One region of the Micromonospora sp. NPDC047762 genome, then DNA from elsewhere that is predicted to be linked to it. Evidence: riboswitches for the same ligand, from Rfam matches in the RefSeq annotation. Region 1 holds a riboswitch; each other region holds the start of a gene.
What was found. Region 1 has a riboswitch for cobalamin ahead of ACGF3C_RS31205 (prenyltransferase/squalene oxidase repeat-containing protein). Riboswitches for the same ligand answer to the same signal wherever they lie in the genome.
Positions count from the first base shown of each region.

Region 2: it holds a riboswitch for cobalamin, as region 1 does, so the genes downstream of both, ACGF3C_RS21055 (CbtB-domain containing protein) here and ACGF3C_RS31205 (prenyltransferase/squalene oxidase repeat-containing protein) in region 1, are expected to answer to the same signal.
Region 3: it holds a riboswitch for cobalamin, as region 1 does, so the genes downstream of both, ACGF3C_RS21095 (ribonucleoside-diphosphate reductase subunit alpha) here and ACGF3C_RS31205 (prenyltransferase/squalene oxidase repeat-containing protein) in region 1, are expected to answer to the same signal.
Region 4: it holds a riboswitch for cobalamin, as region 1 does, so the genes downstream of both, ACGF3C_RS28990 (acyl-CoA thioesterase) here and ACGF3C_RS31205 (prenyltransferase/squalene oxidase repeat-containing protein) in region 1, are expected to answer to the same signal.

Region 1 covers NZ_JBIDCQ010000013.1:167,955-172,850, forward strand. The annotation lists gene ACGF3C_RS31185 (superoxide dismutase) at 37-651, shown strand; gene ACGF3C_RS31190 (superoxide dismutase) at 658-918, shown strand; gene ACGF3C_RS31195 (hypothetical protein) at 993-1,346, shown strand; gene ACGF3C_RS31200 (prenyltransferase/squalene oxidase repeat-containing protein) at 1,334-2,767, opposite strand; cobalamin riboswitch at 2,871-2,993, opposite strand; cobalamin riboswitch at 3,046-3,176, shown strand; gene ACGF3C_RS31205 (prenyltransferase/squalene oxidase repeat-containing protein) at 3,271-4,896, shown strand, end outside.
Region 2 covers NZ_JBIDCQ010000006.1:398,318-403,213, reverse strand. The annotation lists gene ACGF3C_RS21065 (ABC transporter permease) at 1-568, opposite strand, end outside; gene ACGF3C_RS21060 (amidohydrolase family protein) at 889-1,767, opposite strand; cobalamin riboswitch at 2,032-2,187, shown strand; gene ACGF3C_RS21055 (CbtB-domain containing protein) at 2,222-2,425, shown strand; gene ACGF3C_RS21050 (CbtA family protein) at 2,416-3,186, shown strand; gene ACGF3C_RS21045 (histidine phosphatase family protein) at 3,183-3,767, shown strand; gene ACGF3C_RS21040 (MFS transporter) at 3,848-4,896, opposite strand, start outside.
Region 3 covers NZ_JBIDCQ010000006.1:406,866-411,761, reverse strand. The annotation lists gene ACGF3C_RS21095 (ribonucleoside-diphosphate reductase subunit alpha) at 1-2,202, opposite strand, end outside; cobalamin riboswitch at 2,394-2,610, opposite strand; gene ACGF3C_RS21090 (enolase C-terminal domain-like protein) at 3,043-4,440, shown strand; gene ACGF3C_RS21085 (FadR/GntR family transcriptional regulator) at 4,449-4,896, shown strand, end outside.
Region 4 covers NZ_JBIDCQ010000011.1:142,697-147,592, forward strand. The annotation lists gene ACGF3C_RS28970 (DUF6355 family natural product biosynthesis protein) at 260-586, opposite strand; gene ACGF3C_RS28975 (helix-turn-helix domain-containing protein) at 856-1,836, opposite strand; partial or broken gene ACGF3C_RS28980 (IS5/IS1182 family transposase) at 2,054-2,158, shown strand; gene ACGF3C_RS28985 (hypothetical protein) at 2,115-2,324, opposite strand; gene ACGF3C_RS28990 (acyl-CoA thioesterase) at 2,607-3,053, opposite strand; cobalamin riboswitch at 3,249-3,466, opposite strand; gene ACGF3C_RS28995 (copper resistance protein CopC) at 3,588-4,896, shown strand, end outside.

The DNA.
Region 1 (4,896 bases):
CAACCATAGCTTGGCAGCATTGAGAGGACGTACCCCATGGCCGTGTACAACCTGCCCGACCTGCCCTACGACTACGGCGCACTCGAACCCGCGATGTCCGGGGAGATCCTGGAGTTGCACCACGACAAGCACCACGCCGCGTACGTCAAGGGCGCCAACGACGGCCTCGACCGGCTCGCCGAGGCTCGCGACAAGGGCGACTACGCGACGCTTGTCGGTCTGGAGAAGACGTTCGCGTTCAACCTGTCCGGGCACGTCCTGCACTCGATCTTCTGGAACAACCTGTCCCCGGACGGCGGTGACCGCCCCGAAGGCGAGTTGGCCGCGGCGATCGACGAGCACCTCGGCTCCTTCGACGGCTTCGCCGGCCAACTGTCGGCGGCGACGAAGGGCGTGCAGGGCTCCGGCTGGGGTGTTCTCGCGTGGGAGCCGCTGAGCCAGCGGTTGATCGTGGAGCAGGTCTACGACCACCACGGCAACGTCGGGCAGGGCTCCACCCCGATCCTGGTGTTCGACGCTTGGGAGCACGCCTACTACCTGCAGTACCGCAACGTGCGTCCGGACTACGTGGACCGGCTGTGGAACCTGGTCAACTGGACCGACGTCACCGCCCGTTTCGACGCCGCCCGCGCCGCGACCCCGAAGATCTGACCCGGCGTGAGCGGCTATACCCCTGAGGCCGCAGAGATTGTCCAACGCGCCGCCGGGGTCATCGCGGCCAAACACCGCGGTGACCTCGCCGGCGCCGAGGAGTTGATGTCGGCGTTCAGCTCCGAGCAGGCCCGTACCCTCGGCTTCTACCTACTGGCCGACCTCGCGCTTGGCCTGGTCAAGGCACAGAGCGGCCAGTCGATGGACGATCTGGTCCGGGAGCTGTCCCTGCTCCTGGCCGACACCGCCCAGTCCCCACCGGCATGACCGTCCGCTGGGTTCCGCCCGAGGCGGAACCCAGCGGACAACCACAGCACCACCGCCCACATCGGAGGAACCTGATGCGCCGCAAGATCGAGCACCGCATCCTGACGATGGACGGGCGGCAGGTGGCCGTGCTCGCCGTAGCCGACTTCGAACGGCTCGATGCCGCCCGTCGCCAGCTCGGCGCGAGCGAAGCCCAGGCGCACCAACTTCGCCAACAACTCCGCGATGCCCGCCGTAGGCTCGCTCGCCTTGAGGGCCATGTCGGCGTCGAGTCAGGCACCAGCGCGTCGGCGGGAGAACCAGGTCGCTGCCGATGCGTCGACGTGCCGCAGCCGGGCGGTCCGTGCAACCCCAGCGGAGGGCGGCGACCAGCGGCGGCGATCGGACCGCCGCTGGTCGCACCATTACTGGACGGTCAGGCGCCGTAGCGCAGGTAGAGGGTGTCGCCGACGGTCACGGTCGTGCCGCGGGTCGCGGTGGCCAGGGTGCCGCCGTCCCTGGACACCTTCCAGGTGGAGGAGCCGCTGTTGGCCAGGCCGTTGATCGAGGTGATGGTGCCGGTGCCGCTGGTGGGGATGCGGGCGGTGACACAGCCGCTGGGGGTGGCGGACCCGATGGCGGCGTCCAGCACGGCGCCGAGGGTGGTGGTGGCGGCGGTCGGCGTCAGAGTGACCGCGCAGGGCTTGATGGTGCCGCTGCCGTTGTCGATGATCACGGCGAGTCGGCTGGCGGTGCCGGCGGTGAATCCGCTCGCCGCGACCCAGGTGGGCGCCCCGGCGGTGACCGGGGTCGGGGGAACGGCGGTGTAGCCCGCGCCGGCCAGGGCCCGCACCGCGTCGATCGAGGCGTACGCCGACGGAGTGGTGTTGGTGGGCAGGTACTTGAACCCGCCGCCGGTCAGCTGCTGAGCGCGCAGGAAGTCGATCGGGGTCTTACCGGCGGTGGTGGTGAAGTCGGTGCCCTGGCTTGGGATGCCACAGGCGTTCAGCCCGGAGACCGCCCAGGCGTTGGAGTCGGTGTTGACGCCGAACATCGAGGTGAAGGCGCCGGAGGCGTTGACGAGCTTGCCCTTGAGGAAGTTCTTCGCCTGGACGATGTCGGTGTCGGTGTTGGGCACCCCGGCGACGCAGAGGGCGGCCATGGCGGCGCCGGTCATGTCGATGTCACTGGCGGCGGCGAGTTGGGTGGGGTTGCCCTCGGCCTGGCTGAAGGTCCAGCCGCCGTCGTTGTGCTGGTTGTTGCGGATCCGGGTGACCGACAGGTTGAGCAGCGCCTGCGGTACGCGGGCGGCACCGGTCTGGGTCTTCGCGCCGGCCAGGGCGAGGGTGGCGAAGACGGTGCCGTTGACGTTGGCCGGCGGGCCGTAGTAGCCGGCCGAGCCGGTCTGCCAGTAGGCGATGGTGTCGGCGATCAGGTTGCGGGCGGGGGAGACCCGGGCGGGGTCGATGCCGGCCGCGTAGGCGTTCAGGACGCCGCGCTCGTAGTCGGTGACGACGGGGGAGGTGCTCGGCCAGGACGCGGCGGAGAGGTGGTTGCGGTAGACGGTGCGGGCGTTCTTGGTCGTGTCGCCGGAGGGGTAGACGTCCACGGCCGCGACACCGGCGGGGGCGAACGCGCTGAACGCCCATTCGTTCGACAGCCCGCCGCTGGCGTAGCTTCCGTCTGCGGCCTGCAGGGTGCGCAGGTAGGCGACGCCGTTGGTCTTGGCGGTGGCGATCTGCGCCGCCGTCGAGGTCGCGGCGGCCGGTGCGGCACCGGTCGCGACCGCGACGACAGCGGCGATCAGCGCGGCGGCGGGAACCGTCGCGAGACGTCTCCGGCGACTGCCGGGGGAAAGGCGCGAGGACATCGGGTCTCCTTGGGGTACGGGGCACGACTGCCTCGACCCGGGGCCCAGCGGGAGAGCCGGCGGAGCGGGGCGGGCCGGCCGCAGGACGCGTGGGACGGATACCGCAGGTGCTGCGTCACCACGTGGGTAGTCGGGCTCGGGACGGCCAACCGTCCTCACCGTTGCGCGTCAGCCCCGGATTCCCACCGGGTTCCCCCACGCGATGACGCGGTCACGGTATGGGAGGAAGCCCCTACCGCGCGCTGTTAGGTAGATGACACGCCCTCGCGTTGACGAGGTGGTCGCGGTTGTGGTCCGATGACCGCGATCCAGCAGTCAGGGGAAGCCGGTCAAAGTCCGGCGCTGGCCCGCAGCCGTAGGTCCCGTTTCGGGACGAGTCGGATTACCTGGCTGGATAGTGCACCGCAGCGCCGTCGAGGTACACGGCGCGGAGCAAGATTTCCGAGACTTGTCCTCGGGGTCCGCGTCCGCGCCTGCGCCGCTAGCCCCTTGAGAGAGTCGCCATGTCTCCACTGGTCAGTCGAACGTCGCGGACTTCCGCGCCGTGGTTGGCGTTTGTCGCCGCGGTGACGCTCGGCGCGTTGGCACTGGTGGTGCCGACCCGTGCGGCGATCGCCGATCCGCTTGAGTCCTGCACCCCGACCCAGGGCGCCATCGTCGCGGTCGATTTCGGCGCGTGGGGCGGGCCGCTGCTGCGGGGCTGCGACGTCACTCCGACCACCGGCCTGGACCTGCTGCACGAGGCGGGTTTCACCACGACCGGCACCGCTCACGACGGCCCGGGTTTCATCTGCCGGATCGGCTCACCCGCCTTCGAGTCCGGTGCCGAACGCCCGGCGCCGGCCGACGAGGCGTGCCAGTTGACGCCGCCGGCGACGGCCTACTGGTCCTACTGGATCGCCCCGGCCGGGCAGGAGCACTGGACCTACAGTCCACTCGGCGCGATGTCCCAGCGGCCCGGCCCGGGTGAGGTCGAGGCGTGGGTCTTCGGCGGCACCGACATCGGCGGCGCCACCGGGGCGCCGAGCTTCACCCCCGCGTCGGTGCGCGCGAGCGGCCCGACTCCGACCGCGACCCCGACTCCGACCCCGACCGGGACGCCCGCACCGGCGCGCCCGACGGAAGCGCAGGTCAAGGCGGTTGCGAGTTACCTCGTGGGGCAGCTCGCCGACGGCGACCACGTCGACAACGGTTTCGTTGACTACTACCGGACCGTCGCCGTCGCCATCGCCCTGGCCGGGACCGGTGGGCAGGACCAGACCCTCACGAAGGTCGTCGACTACCTGCGGGCACACGTCGACGCCGCCATCTTCCCGAACGGTGGCACCGCCGCACCCCACATCGCCAACGTCGCCAACCTCGCGCTGTTGACCACGATCACCGGCGGCAATCCGCGCGCGTTCGGAGGTCGTGACCTGATCGCCACGCTCACCGACCGGGTGTGCGCCGCGACCGACGTCGACGCCGGCTGTGCCGCCGCTGGTGACTTCGCCGGATCGAGCGATCCCCTGACCCACGCGACCGCCCTGCTCGCGCTCAAGCGGGCCGGCGTCACCCCGCCGGCCGCGACCGTCACCCGACTGACCGAGCAGCAGTGCGCGACCGGAGCCTTCGCCGGTGTATGGCGCAGCCCCACCGACGCCTGTGATCCAGACCTCGCGGCCACGACCCTGGCCGTCCTGGCGCTGCACACGCTCGGCGCGACGCACGATGCCGCGCTCGGTTCGGCCAAGGCGTTCCTGACCGGCGCGCAGGAGACCGACGGCGGTTACCAGCCGTACACCGGCGCGGGGGTCACCGACACCTACTCCACCGGGTACGCCGCGCAGGCCCTCGCCGTGCTGGGTGTCGCCGACCGGGCTGCCACCGCCACCGGTTTCCTGGTCGGGCGGATCGTCACCGGCGGTGGGCTCAACCCCGACCCGAGCAACCCGGACGCTGACCTTGCCGCCACCGGCGCGGCGGCGCTCGCACTGGCCGGCAAGAACCTGGCCACCCTGGGTGAGACGCCGCCGCCGGCCGGACCGCGACCCGATCTGGTCAAGGGGGTGTCCTACCTCGTCGCGCCGACCAATCTGGTCGACGGCAGGTACTACGAGTCGTTCCCCGGCTTCCCCGACTTCGGGTTG
Region 2 (4,896 bases), on a different contig from region 1:
CGACCAGGACGGTGATCACCACGGCGAACGGAATGCCGAGGATCTGCCCGTTGCCGAGCAGTTGGAAGGACCGGGGAAGGCCATAGACGCCGACGGCGCCGGTGATGATGAAGACCAGGCCGCGGCCCACGGACATGGTCCCCAACGTCGCGATGAACGGCGGAATCCGGGCCACCGTCACCAGCAGCCCGTTCAACAGCCCGGCCAGCGCGCCGACGCCGATCGCGACCGCCGTCGCCGCCCAGAGCGAGAAGCCGAGGTCGCGTACGACCATCGCGCCCAACACGCCGGCGAGCGCGGCGACCGACCCCACGGACAGGTCGATGCCCTTCGTGATGATGACCATCGTCTGGGCGGTGGCGATGATGGCGATCACCGCCGTCTGGGCCCCGATGTTGAAGAGGTTGTCCGCTGTCAGGAAGTAGGGGCTCGCGAAGGTCAGGGCGATGAACAGGACGACCAACGCGGTGGCGGCGGTGAACTCGGAGACGGCGTGGGAGATCCGTTCCCGGAACCAGTCGCTGAGTTCGCCGCGCTGTGTGCCGGCGGTTGCCTCGACGCTACTCATCGTCGGACCTGACCTCCCCAAGCGTGGTGCCGGCGTCCGACGGGGACCCGCCGACGAGCCGAACGTCTGTGAGCGACCGACCCCGCTCGGCCGGCGGTGCGGCGAGGTGCGCGCACAACCTTGGAGATAGGTCGGATGATTCCCGCGATCAGGCGTTACCTTGCCACGCATTCACGTATGTTGCCAAGGTCTTGCGGGCATGTTTTGCCATCGTTACCTGTGCCACCGAAGCCATACGTCTGACCAAATCGACACCGACTGCCGCCGCTAGCATGTTATCGATAACATCCTATGTCCCCAGGCCGAAGGGCGCTGCCGTCTCAGGACGGGGCCAGCCGGTAGAAACGGCCGGCGGTCCGGCGCCAGATCGCGGCCCGCTCGTCGTCGGAGAGCGGGTCCAGCAGGTCACCGAGGACGGCGACCCAGCGGGTGTACGAGGTGGCGAGCAGGCACACCGGCCAGTCCGAGCCGAACATCAGCCGATCCGGCCCGAACACGTCAAGGGCGTGCTCGACCGCGGGCCGCAGGTCGGCAGCGGTCCAGGACCCACCGTCCACTTCGGTCACCAGGCCGGAGAGCTTCGCCGTGGTGTTGGACTCGGCCGCGAGCGCCCGCAGGTCGCGGTGCCAGTCACCGAGTTCGGCGCGTCCGAGCGGGGGCTTGCCGAGGTGGTCCAGGACGAACCGCACCTGGGGCAGGTCGCGGACGAGCCGGACGGCCGCCGGCAGCTGACGGTGGCGCACCAGGAGGTCGAAGGCGAGACCCGCGGCACCGACCGCGGCTATGCCGCGCCGCACCTCGGGGCGATCGAGATAGGTCGGGTCGGGTTCGGACTGGACCAGGTGCCGGATCCCGACCAGCCGTTCGCCGCCGCGCGCCCCGCGTAGTCGGGCGAGGCGACGGTCGACATCGGCGGCGGTGAGGTCGACCCAGCCGACGACCCCGGCGACGAGCGGGTCGTCGGCCGCGATGCCGAGCAACTCGGGCGTCTCCGACCGAACGGCGACGGACTGGACGACCACGGTCTGGGTGACCCCGGCGGCCCGGGTCGCCGGGGCGAGCTCGACCGGTGTGAAGTCGTTGTCGATCGCGGCCATGGTGTGCGGATCGATCCAGGGCTGTGGGTGCCGCGCCCGGACCCAGAGGTGATGGTGCGCGTCGACGATGCCCGCTCGTCGCGCGACCTCGCCGGTCGTCACCGGACCCGTCCCTGGCGCGTTCCCGTCCACCGCACACCCCGCCCCGCCGCTGATCGAACCCTCCGGGTCAACCCGGAGCCACGGAGCCGATCTGGCAGATTGACCATGTTAGCGGTAACAGCCTGTTGTCGAGCCCGAACGCGCACCACGACCGACCTCCGGCAGTGTCGCCTTTTGGTCTGACGAATCCACCGGCACCTGCGGCTGGTCCGCCTCGTCGACGTCCCGGTGTACGGACGCGCCCGGGGCGCGGGGTCCGGGTTGACCGCCTGAGGCGGCACCGATACCGTCGACGCACTATCTGCGGCGACGCGAGGGAAGCCGGTGTGAATCCGGCGCGGTCGCGCCACTGTGAGCGGTTCCCCAATCACCATTGGGGTCCGCGAGCCAGGACGCTCGGTCGTCCGCAGCCTTGCGATGGGGACGCGTCATCCCTGGGGAGGTTCGTGTATTCATGTCTAGCTCCGCTACCAGCCAGCCGGTGGTGCACCCCGCTGGCAGTGCCCGTCTCTTGTGGACCGCTCTGGCGACCGTTGCCGCGCTCGCCCTGCTGACGTATCTCGTCGCCTTCGACCAGGGGGCGGTGTCGCGCAGTGGGATGTACCTGCACGAGCTGATGCACGACGGCCGGCACCTGCTGGGCGTCCCGTGCCACTGACCACCACCAGCACTCCCCCGTTCCTCGCCGTCCTCGTCCGCGGGCTGCTGGCCGGCCTGATCGCCGGCCTGTTGGCCGGGGCGTTCGCGTACGTCGCTGGCGAACCGCACGTCGAGGCGGCCATCGCCATCGAGGAGGCGGCGACGCACGCCGAGCCTGCCGTTGGTGCGCACGATCACGAGGACGCGCTGGTCAGCCGGACGGGTCAGCGGGGCGGCCTGTTCCTGGCCACCGCCCTGTTCGGGGCCGCGATGGGTGGCCTGCTGGCCACGGCGTACGTCCTGCTGGCCCGGCGGCGGCGCGGCGACGACGACGGGCGGTGGGGTCTGCTGCTGGCCGGCGCGGCGCTGCTCGGTGCGGTGATCGTGCCGTTCCTCAAGTACCCCGCGAACCCACCGGCGGTCGGCGACCCGGCCACCATCAACCAACGGACCGTCACCTACCTGTTGATGGTGGTGCTCGGGCTGGTGGCCGTGTGGGCCGGCTCGCTGGGCTACCGGTCGGTCGGTGCCCACGCACCGACGTGGCTTCGCGCCGCCGCGGCCGTGGGCGGGTTCCTCCTGGTCACGGCAGTGTCGTACGTGGTGATGCCGTCCTTCCAGGAGGTTCCGGCGGACTTCCCGGCGACCCTGCTGTGGAGTTTCCGGTTGGCCTCGCTCGGCACCCAGGTCGTGCTCTGGACCGGCATCGGCCTGCTGTTCGCGGCCCTGATGCACCACGAGCGGCGTCGCCGGGCCGGTTCCGCGCTGCCGAGCACGTGACCGGCACCAGCCTTCGGCTGGTCGCCCACGGTCACACCGCCGCGCTGCGCCGGGCCCGCTTCGGCGGTGCCGACGACGGCCTGGACGAGGGTGGCCTGCGTGCCGCGCTCGCCCAGGCCCACGCGGGTGCAGACCGGCGTTGGCGCCTCGGGGAGAACGCCACCTGCCTGTCCAGCCCCGCGGTGGCCGCCCGACAGACCGCCGACGCCTTCGGCCTTCTGCCGACGGTCGAGACCGCGTTGGCCGACTGTGACTACGGGGACTGGTCCGGCCGGTCGCTTGAGGAGGTCGCTGAATCGCAGCCGCAGGCGCTGCACGACTGGTTGTCCGCCCCGGACTGCGCGCCGCACGGCGGTGAGTCCGTCACGGAGGTGCGGGATCGGGTCGGCAGTTGGCTGGATGCGCAGCACCGGGCTGGTGGACGAGTCATCGCGGTCACCCACCCCCTGGTGATCCGGGTCGCGGTGGTGCACGCCCTCGGTCTTCCGATGGCGACGTACCGGCAGGTGGACGTCGAGCCGTTGGCTGTCGTCCGGCTCACCAGCCAGGGTGCGCGCTGGCACCTTCGACTGGGCGGATAGCGAGCAGGTCGAGGCCACACCGAACGGCGCAGGCCGTGCCCACTCCTGGTGGGCACGGCCTGCGCCTGTCAGCCGCTTGCTCAGTGCTGCCGAGTGGGCAGGTGCAGCTCGACCGGCTCGGGCGGGAGGTCGTCGACACCGGCGGCGACGGCCTGCTCGTGGCGGCGGCGCGCCGAGGGCAGGGCGAGTGCCGCGAAGACGGCCAGGACCGCGACGCCCGCGCACACCCAGAAGCCGGCGGTGAACGCCGTGTCGGTGGGTAGCCCCTGTGGAGTGCTGTTCGAGGTGATGACGGCCGCCACGACCGCCGCGCCGATGCTGCTGCCGATGGTGCGGGCGATGGTGTTGACGCCGCTCGCCTCGCCGGTCTGCCCGGCCGGGACGCTCTCGATGATGGCGTTGGACATCGCCGCGAACGCCAGGCCGATGCCGGCGCCGGTGAGCACCCCGGAGAGCAGCACCTGCCAGGTCGCGCCGTGCGCGAGCGCCGGCAGCGCGAAGGCGACGACGACCGCGACCGTGCCGAGGAACATCGGCACCTTGGGGCCGAAGCGACGGTCCAGCAGACCCGCGAGGGGGCCGAAGACCACCATCATCAGGACGGTGGGCAGCAGGAACAGGCCCGCCTGGGACACCGTCTTGCCGAACCCGTACCCGGTGGCCGCTGGGAGTTGCAGCAGGGTCGGTACCAGCACGAACGTCCCGAACATCGCGAAACCGAGGATCAGGGCGACGAGGTCGGTGGCCCAGACACCGCGGATCCGCATCAGGCGCATGTCGATGAGGGGCTCGCGTACCCGCAGCTCGACCCGGACGAACACCACCATCGCGACCACGCCGAGCAGGAACAGGCCGATGGTCTTCGGCTCGGTCCAGCCCCAGCCCTGCCCCTTGCTCACGGCCAGCAGCAACGAGATCAGCGACACCGACAGGATGGCCGCGCCGAGCATGTCGAGCCGTCCGGGCGTGCGGACCCGCGACTCGGGCATCCCGAAGATGGTTCCGAGCAGCGCGACGACGACGAGGACCAGTGGCAACCAGAACAGCCAGTGCCACGACAGGTGCTCCACGATCGGGCCCGCGGCCACGATGCCGACACCTGCGCCGACACCGAAGATCGCCGACAGCA
Region 3 (4,896 bases), on a different contig from region 1:
CGAGCGCAGGTAGTAGGTGGTCTTCAGCCCGGCCTTCCACGCGTAGAGGTACATCGAGGAGAGCTTGCCGATGGTCGGTGCCGCCAGGAACAGGTTCAGCGACTGGGACTGGTCGATGAACGGGGCACGGGCGGCGGCCAGGTCGATCAGCGCCCGCTGCGGCAGCTCCCATGCCGTGCGGAACAGTTCCCGTACGCCGACCGGCAACTCGGCGATGTCCTGCACCGACCCCTCCGCCCGCTTGATCGCCGAACGGATCCGCTCGGTCCACAGACCGCGGGCCTTCAGCTCGCGTACCAGAGCGGTGTTGACCTGGAGGAACTCCCCCGACAGGGTCTCGCGCTTGAACAGGTTGGACACCTGCGGCTCGATGCACTCGTAGCACCCGGCGATCGAGGCGATGGTGGCGGTCGGCGCGACCGCCACCAGCAGCGAGTTGCGCAGCCCGTACGCCTCGACCCGCTCGCGCAGCGCGTCCCACCGCGCGGTCTGCGTACCCTCGACACCCCACAGGTCGGGCTGGAGCTGGCCCCGCGCGGCCCGGGTCTGCGGGTACGACGGATGCGCGCCGAAGTCGCGCGCCAGGTCGGCGGAGGTCTCCAGCGCGGTCAGGTACAGCTCCTCGCTGATCCGGGTGGACAGCTCGCGGGCGGCCGGCGAGTCGAACGGCAGCCGCAGCGCGAAGAAGGCGTCCTGCAGGCCCATCAGCCCGAGCCCGACGGGCCGCCAGCGGGGGTTGCTCGCCGCCGCCTGCGCGGTCGGGTAGTAGTTGATGTCGATGACCCGGTCGAGGAAGGTCACCGCGGTCCGCACCGTGGCGCGCAGCCGCTCCCAGTCGATGCCGTCGGCGGTGAGGTGGGCGGCGAGGTTCACCGAGCCGAGGTTGCACACGGCGGTCTCGGCGTCACTGGACACCTCGACGATCTCGGTGCAGAGGTTGGACAGGTGCACCACGTTGCCCGGCTCGGCGGTCTGGTTGCAGAGCCGGTTCGACGCGTCCTTGAAGGTCATCCAGCCGTTGCCGGTCTGGGCGAGGGTCCGCATCATCTTCCCGTACAGCTCCCGGGCCGGGACCTGCCGCACGTAGCGGCCCTGCGCCTCGGCCTGCCGGTACGCGGTGTCGAACCGCTCCCCCCACAGGTCGGGCAGCTCGGGCACCTCGTGCGGGTCGAACAGCGACCACAGCTCGTCGGCCTCGACCCGGCGCATGAACTCGTCCGGCACCCAGTTGGCCAGGTTCAGGTTGTGGGTACGGCGGGCGTCCTCGCCGGTGTTGTCCCGCAGTTGCAGGAACTCCTCGATGTCCGGGTGCCACGGCTCCAGGTAGACGCAGGCAGCGCCCTTGCGTCGGCCACCCTGGTTGACCGCGGCGACGCTCGCGTCCAGCGTGCGCAGCCACGGCACGATCCCGTTGGACTGCCCGTTCGTGCCCCGGATCAGCGCGCCCCGGGAGCGGACCCGGGAGTACGCGATGCCGATGCCCCCGGCGAACTTGGACAGGTTGGCGACCTGGGCGTACCGGGCGTAGATCGAGTCCAGCTCGTCGAGCGGGGAGTCGACCAGGTAGCAGGAGGACATCTGGGTGTGCCGGGTGCCGGAGTTGAACAAGGTCGGTGAGCTGGGCAGGTAGGCCAGGCTGGACATCAGCCGGTAGAAGTCGACCGCCTCGTCCGCCGTCCGGGACAGGCCGCAGGCCACCCGCAGCAGCCAGTACTGCGGGGTCTCCAGCACCAGTCGGCTGGTGGGGTGGCGCAACAGGTAGCGGTCGTACACAGTGCGCAGGCCGAAATACTCGAACCGGCGGTCGCCGTCCGGGTCGATGGCGTGGTCGAGCGTCGCGGCGTGTGTGGCGACGAACGCGGCGGTGTCGTCACCGATCAGGCCCTCGGCGTGGCCGACCCGGATCGCCGCGCTGAACGAGGTGATGCCCTGTCGCCGCACCTCCTTGTCGACGTAGCCGGCCAGCAGCCGCGCGGCCAGACGCGAGTACTGCGGCTCCTCACCGATCATCTCGGCGGCGGTCTGGATGGACAGCCGGTCGAGTTCGGCAGTGGTCGCGCCGTCGTAGAGGCCGCTGATGGTGCGGGTGGCCACCCGCAACGGGTCGACGTCGGTCAGGTCGTCGGCCCACCGCTCGACCGCCCGGACGATCTTGTTCACGTCCACGGGTTCGGTGCCGCCGTCGCGCTTGCGGACCTGCATCGGCGTCCGGCGCACTGTCGCGTCGCCGCTGGCCGGGACTACCTCGGTGACTGTCACCACTCGCTCCTCGGAGTTCGAGACCTGGTGGCCCGGACGCGAGGAGACAGACACCGACGGACGCCACGCCGGCCCCGGCGTGGGTCAGGTGGCGTCAGCCGTCCCACGCGGCCTCGGACCGCCGCCCACCCGGGTGGGGTACGCGGCGCGCTGGCAGGTCTTCGGACTCGCGGGCACGACCGGGCTCGCCGGTCTCCTACTGGCCGTCGCTTCCCAGGCCGATGGTGGCCCAGTGCTGTTGACGGCTGTCGTTCCCACTCACCGCTGCGGGACAGTCCCGGATTTCCACCGGGTTCCCTGTTGCCTCGACCGCACCGGATGAGCGGCCGAACCAGCTGCGCTCGACACCATATATAGGGACGCAGTCGTTGTCACACCCCACATGTCGGTCTCGGGCGTGTCGGCGGCGATGCGGTGACCACCGTCACCAACCCCCGGGAGCACGCTGCGGCCGACCGACGCCGGGCACCGGAGACGGGGCTCTGCGCACTGGTGTCGACATTCGACAAAGATTTGACGTATCGAGGCCACGGCACTGGAGACCACGCCCATACGTCGCCGTCGATGCCTCGCGGCGAGCCGGAACATCCAATCACCAGGGTCCGCCGCGCGCCTCACCTTGGCCCGCCAACCGGCATGATCGGAGTCAAGGCGGCTCGACCCGAGAGGGCAAACATCATATGTCTGCACGTCCGAGGTGATCGACAACGTTGACGCGCTGGAGCAGCCCTCCGTATACTCCCAGTGATCATCTGATCTTTAGCCTAGCCGGGCGAGGAGCGCATGCCGCAGATCACTGCCGTCACCGTCGAAGACGTCCGCTTCCCCACCTCCCTGACCGCTGACGGGTCAGACGCCATGAACAAGGACGGCGACTACTCGGCGGCCTACGTCGTCCTGCACACCGACGGCGTCGACGGCGTGGGCGCGCCACTCGCGGGGCACGGCCTGACCTTCACCATCGGACGAGGCAACGACATCGTCGCGGCGGCGGCAGTCCACCAGGCACAGCTCCTCGTGGGCCAGGACGTGGCAACGATGGCAGCGGACATGGGCGCGGTCTACCGCCTGCTCACCTCCGACTCGCAACTGCGGTGGCTCGGCCCCGAGAAGGGCGTCGTCCACCTGTCCCTCGCCGCCGTGTTGAACGCGTCATGGGACCTGGTCGCCCGGGTCGCCGACAAGCCGCTGTGGCGGCTGCTCGTCGACATGACCCCCGAGCAACTCGTCGACATCGCGGACCTGCGCTACCTGTCCGACGCGCTGACCCGCGACGAGGCACTGGCCATCCTGCGCGCCAAGGAGAGCACAAAGGCCGCCCGCCTCGGCGAGCTCGACCGGACCGGCTACCCCGCCTACACCACCTCGGCGGGCTGGCTCGGCTACGGCGACGACAAGCTGCGCCGACTGTGCCAGGAGGCGGTCGACACCGGCTACGGCTACGTCAAGCTCAAGGTGGGCGCCAACCTCGACGACGACATCCGCCGGTGCGCGATCGCACGGGAGATCCTCGGCCCGGATCGCAACCTGATGATCGACGCCAACCAGGTGTGGGACGTCGGTCAGGCCATCGAGTGGGTCACCGCCCTCGCCCGCTTCACGCCACTGTGGATCGAGGAGCCGACCAGCCCCGACGACATCCTGGGCCACGCGGCCGTCCGCCGCGCCGTCGCTCCGATCGGCGTCGCCACCGGCGAACACTGCCACAACCGGGTGATGTTCAAGCAGCTCTTCCAGGCCGAGGCCATCGACTTCTGCCAGCTCGACACCGGCAGGTTGGCCAGCATCAACGAGATCGTCGCCGTGCTGCTGCTCGCCGCGAAGTTCAACGTCCCGGTGTGCCCGCACGCCGGCGGTGTCGGGCTGTGCGAGATGGTCCAACACGTGTCGGTGCTCGACTACGTCGCGATCTCGGGGGACCTCACCAACCGGGTCACCGAGTTCGTCGACCACCTGCACGAACACTTCACCGATCCCTGCATCATCCGCGACACCGGTTCCGGCAGCGGATACGTCCTGCCCGGCCAGCCCGGCTACTCCACCCGGATGCGTCAGGAGTCGGTGGCGCTCTACCGGTTTCCCGACGGCCACTACTGGGCGGCGACAGACCCGACTACCGTGTCATCTCCGGAGGCGGCGTACGTGATCGCGGGTGGGAAGGCCACCCCCGCCGGCCGTTAGGGGGGGTCATGTCGCGCACGGACGAAGTGGTCAACGGCATCAAACGGATGATCCTCGAAGGGCAGTTCCGGCCCGGGGACCGGTTGCCCATCGAGAAGGACCTCGCCGAGCAGCTCGGTGTCTCGCGAGGTTCCCTGCGCGAGGGGATGTCGGCCCTGTCGATCCTGGGGATCGTCAACATCCGTCAGGGCGACGGCACCTACGTCACCAACCTCGACGCGCCACAGCTGCTGGCCCCGATGAATTTCGTGGTCGACTTCCAGGGCCAGGGCGACCCTCGGCACATCCACACCGTCCGCCGGCTGCTGGAGTGCGAGGCCGCCTGCCTGGCGGCGACCAGGATCACCGACGAGGCCCTGGCCCAGGCGGGTGACCTGCTCGCCGAGGCGGCCCGGTTGGTCGGCCAGTCACCGCCGGACCACGAGCGGATCATGGAGATCGACATCGCCTTTCACC
Region 4 (4,896 bases), on a different contig from region 1:
TCCATTTCGAAGCGTTCAGGCACCTCCATCATCGTGACGGGGCTGGTCACGGCGGTGGGGTGGGGGGGCAGGGATCGACGTAGGGCGAGGCTCCCGGCAAGACAGCAGTCGACCCAAGATCCGATGCTCCAACCGGAAGCCTCGCTATTGTCCTACCCTGCCGCGATTCCCCTGTCCGACCGCACCCTCATTTGCCTCGCTGACCTGATCCGCAACCACCGAAGGCAGGTAGAGAATCGCGCAGCGCCTGGCTGGCGGTTCAACAAGTTTGACCCGAGTACCAGGCGTTGGATACGGCGTTGGCGCCGCCGATGTCCCACGTTCCCGGGCCGATGCACCAGGTCCAGTCGTCGCGGGGCCACGTCGCGTCGACGTAGATGAGCACATGGGTGTTCCCGCAGTGGTTGTACCAGGCCGTTACCGCGTCTTCGTAGTAGCCGCAAACCTGCGCGGCGACGTCCTCGCTGCCGGGCTTGGCCTGCTCCGAAACCGCGGTGGTTTCGGGTTGGGACAGGCGGGAACTGGCACCCGGACTTGCCTGTGCCACGGTCCCGGACAGGGTGAGTGCGCCGAGGATCGCGGTCACTGCCGAGATCCGAAACGCCGTTCTGCACCACATTTTCACGATGGTCTCCTGTCAGCCGCCGCTGCGGCCTGGATGATGCTGCTGGCTGCATGAAGTGATCGATGTACTTCCTCGCGCTCCTTTCATCGCGAAAACACGCATCGATGCAACACGCTCAAGTGAACCTTCTTCCGTAAGCCGGATCAGATTCAACCCTGACTGAGCGGATTTCTTAAGATAAGAGTGCAGGCCGCAGCCAGGTTTGTCGTTACTGGTAAGCGCACAAGTCTTTAGTCTGCGCGTACTCCCGCGCACTGCTCGCGGAACTGGCGTGGCGAAAGACCGTAGGCGCTGCGGAACGCCTGGCTGAAGTGCGCCGGGCTGGTGAACCCCCACTGGGCGGCGATCGCGTGGATCGGGCGCGCGCCTAGTTGGGGGTTGGCGAGGTCGCGTCGGCACTGCTCCAGGCGACGCTCGCGGACCCAGCCGGCAACCGTGTGCCCTTCCTCGTGGAACAGCTTGTGCAGGTATCGCAACGAGATGTGATGCGCTGCGGCAATCGCGTCCGGTGTCAGGCGCGGATCGCCCAGATTCTCTCGGACGAAGGCGTGGATCTGAGCCATCAACGCTCGCCGTCGGGTGTGGGAGGGCACCGCGCTTTGGACGTCCAGCGCGTTGGCCAGTGCCGCTGTCAACACGTCAATGGTGAGGGTGGACAGCCGGGCGGCGTCCAACGGACTGAGTTCGTCCATGTGCCGGGCAAGGTGCAGCAGGAATTGTGAAGATAACGCGCCGATACCTTGGGCGCCAGGGATGCGAACTGCGCTCAGGCGCCGCAACTCCCAAGGGGGCAACGGCAGTAACAAGCGCGGGAAGCGCAGGAGCAGCAGCTGACTAACCGGCACATCCGGGGTGAATTCGGCCAGGTAGGGCCGGGAGGTGTCATACAGTATCAGGTCCCCCACGCCGAAATCTGTGCGCTGGCCGTCTTGCGTGATCATGCCGCCACCACGCACAAGGCAACCCAGCTTGAACACCTCGGGATCGGCCTGCCGAATGAGCTTGGGAGTGCGGTGGACCGAGTGCGGCATCGTGGTCATTAATGTCGCCTGCACGGGACCGAACTCGCTAATTCCGACCTGAGCCCGAAATCCGAGCTCCCGCTGCGATTCACAGCGTAAATCGTAGGGCACCCAGAGCTTCGAGTTTACCTCGCGCCAAAAGGCGAACCCGTCTTCAACCGGGACCTCGCTGGTGCTGACTACGTCCATGACTCACCTTCGCACTGTCGCTGCAGGGGTCAGATCACGATAGCTTGGCGTCGATATAGCGGCGTTGCGAGGATATGGCGCGGGTCAGGCATTGAGGGCTTTTCATCGTGATGGGCCTGGTCGCGATGGGTGGCAGGCAGCGTGTGTCGACATAGGACGAGGCTCCCGGTAAGACAGCAGTCGACCAAGGTCCGATGCCCCAACCGGGAGCCTCGCTGTGCTGTCTTACCCGTCTGCGGTCGCGCTGTCCAGCCGCACTATGAACCACCTGGCCGACCTCATCCGCGCCGAACGCACCCGCCGCCGCGACCGGTGGCGACGACCATGTCGAACCCCTCGCCGCCGGTGTGCCTTTCGACGTATTCCTCAACCTTGCTCGTGGTGTAGTCGATCGGCACGGCGCCCAGGCTCTCGATCACCCGCATGCTCGTCGGCCCACCCGTGGCGTATGCCTCGGCGCCGCGCGCCTGGGCAAGCTGCACGCCCACGTATCCCACAGCGCCGACACCGCCGTGCACAGGACCTTCTGCCCGGCGCGGACTCCGGCCCGGTCGACCAGCCCCTCCCAAGAGGTGACCGCCGCCAAGGGCAACACGGCGGCCTCCCGCATCGAGAGTGCGTTCGGCTTGCGGGCCAGCAGCCGGGCGTCCACGGCGGCGTACTCGGCCAGCGAGCCCTGGAGACTTCACGTGGACGCTATCCGACCAGATCGACGGCGGGGCAGGTTCCTCGGACCGCGACGTCGCCGCGACGGGCGCACCGCGCACGGGTCAGTCGTCTTCGGCACCGTCGAGCAGCGCGCGCCGCAGCGCCAAACGGTGCTCGCGGCGGATCTCCGCTTCCCGGTACCGCCGCCGGTCACCGTCGGTCTCCGGTAGCAGCGGCGGCACCGTACGAGGCTGGCCGTCGTCGTCGATGGCGACCATGACCAGGTGGGCGGTGGCCACGTCGGTGGGCGGCACCGCCCGGTCCCACCGGTCGGCGGTCACCTTGACGGCGACCTCCATCGAGCTGCGGCCGGCCCAGGTGATCCGGGCGTCGACGTGCACGACGTCGCCGACCCGCACCGCGCGCAGGAACGCGGTCTCGTCGATCGCGGCGGTGACCGCCGGCCCATCCGAGTGCCGGGCGGCGACCACCCCGGCCACCGAGTCGATGAGGTTGAGGATCCGGCCGCCGTGGACCGTACCCATCAGGTTGGTGTGGTGCTGGTCCATGATCTGCGACAGGGTCAGGTGCGACGCCGACGGCGCTCGGCCGGCGATCGTGGTGGTGTCGTGCACAGCGGTAGTCCGTCCCTCGGGAAACCACACCGCCGGAACACGGGCACACGCTGACGAGGACACACCGGCGCACGCCGCCCCGGCACGTCACCCGCTCAGCCCACCCGCGAGGCCGACGGCAGCGCACACGGTCGTGTACGCGGCGCGGGCAGGTCTTCGGACTCGCGGGCCCGACCGGCTCCACGCCGGTCCCCTACTGGCCGTCGCTTCCCAGGCCACTGGCCCAGTGCTGATGACGGCGGTCGTTCCCACTCACCGCTGCGGGGCAGCCCCGGATTCCCACCGGGTTCCCTCTTACGACGCCCGGCCAGCTCACGACCGGGCGAACCAGCGCCACCGGGAGCATAGCTGGCCAGGGGCGACGGCCCCTCAGCCCGGCCGACCACCCGGGAGGTGTTCGGCTTTAGCCATGTGAGGAAAAAGTTCGTCACCTCTTGTAAAAAGTCTCCGCCCAGTGAGGATATTCAGATGCGTCGTCACCCTCAGATTCCTGGGCGGGTGGTCTCGGGCCTCCTCGCGCTCCTCCTCGCCTCGGCGGTCGCTCTCCTCGCGTCCGCCCAGCCCGCCGTAGCTCACGGGACCCTCGCGATGTCCACGCCGGCGGGTGGCGCCACTGTGCGCGAGCCGTTGACGTCGGTGCAGCTGTTCTTCACCGAGAAGGCCGCTGCCAACGCGTTCTTCACGATCACCGCGCCGGGTGGCATCCGGGTCGACAATGGCTGGTCGTACGGGGAGCCGAAGCCGTTGGACAAGCCGGTGCGCGAGTACTTCCTGGTCAACGGCCAGTTCGAGCCACGCGAGTACACGACCGGGTTCCCCGCGACGGTGGCGGTCGCGCACCTGCCGGCCAAGGGTCAGTACTCGGTGAGCTACCTGTCGGTCGCCTCGGACGGCGACCCCGTGCGCGGCACCTTGACCTTCCGCTACGACGGGCCGGTGACGGCGGCGCCCAAGGGGTGGAGCCCGTCGTCGACCCAGCCAGATCCGGCGCTGTTGGCCACCGCCGAGCAGCACGGGTCGTCCGGGCAGGCGTCGGCGGTGCCGACAGTCGCGGCCGAGACGGCGGCTGCGCCGTCCGCGGCAGCGGCTGCGCCGACCGGATCGACTGACGAGAGCGGCCCCGGAGCGGTCGCGTGGGTCGGCCTGGCGGTGGTCGCCGTGGCGGCCGCGGCGGCCGGATTCGTCGTCTGGCGTCGGCGGACGACCCCCACCGGCAGAGCCACCGGCCGGGGCCGTACCGCGTCGGCGACATCCGCTCGACGCGGCGCCGGCACCCGTCCCGGGACCAGGACCGCCGGCACCAGGATCGCCAGCGCCAAGGCCACCGGTGCCAAGGGCGCCGGTGGCAAGCCCGCCGTTGCCAGGACCGGCGGCGGCAGAGCGGCCGGTGGCAGGACCGACGCAGACAGGAGCGTCGCGGCGACCGGCAGCGGTACGCAGACCCCGGACGGTAAGCGGCGACCCAACGCCGTGCCGGCCGCGCGCAAGGACACCGCCGTCGTCGTGGCTCGGACGGGCGTCGCTGTCGATCCAACTCCGACCGGTGAGGACGCGAAAGCCCCCGCCACGACGGACAGTCGACCGCCCGTCGACTCCGGGACATCGCCCGACCCGGATCTCGCCACGGCGACGCCCGGATCCCGGCTGAGCAACACCAGCCTGGCACTGTTCGTCGGTACCCTGGTGCTGGCCCTGCTCGGCGGCTTCGGATTGGCGCGCATCAGCGGCAACGAGGGCCCGGCCGCCAACAACGCCCGGCAACCGGCGGGCGGTCCGC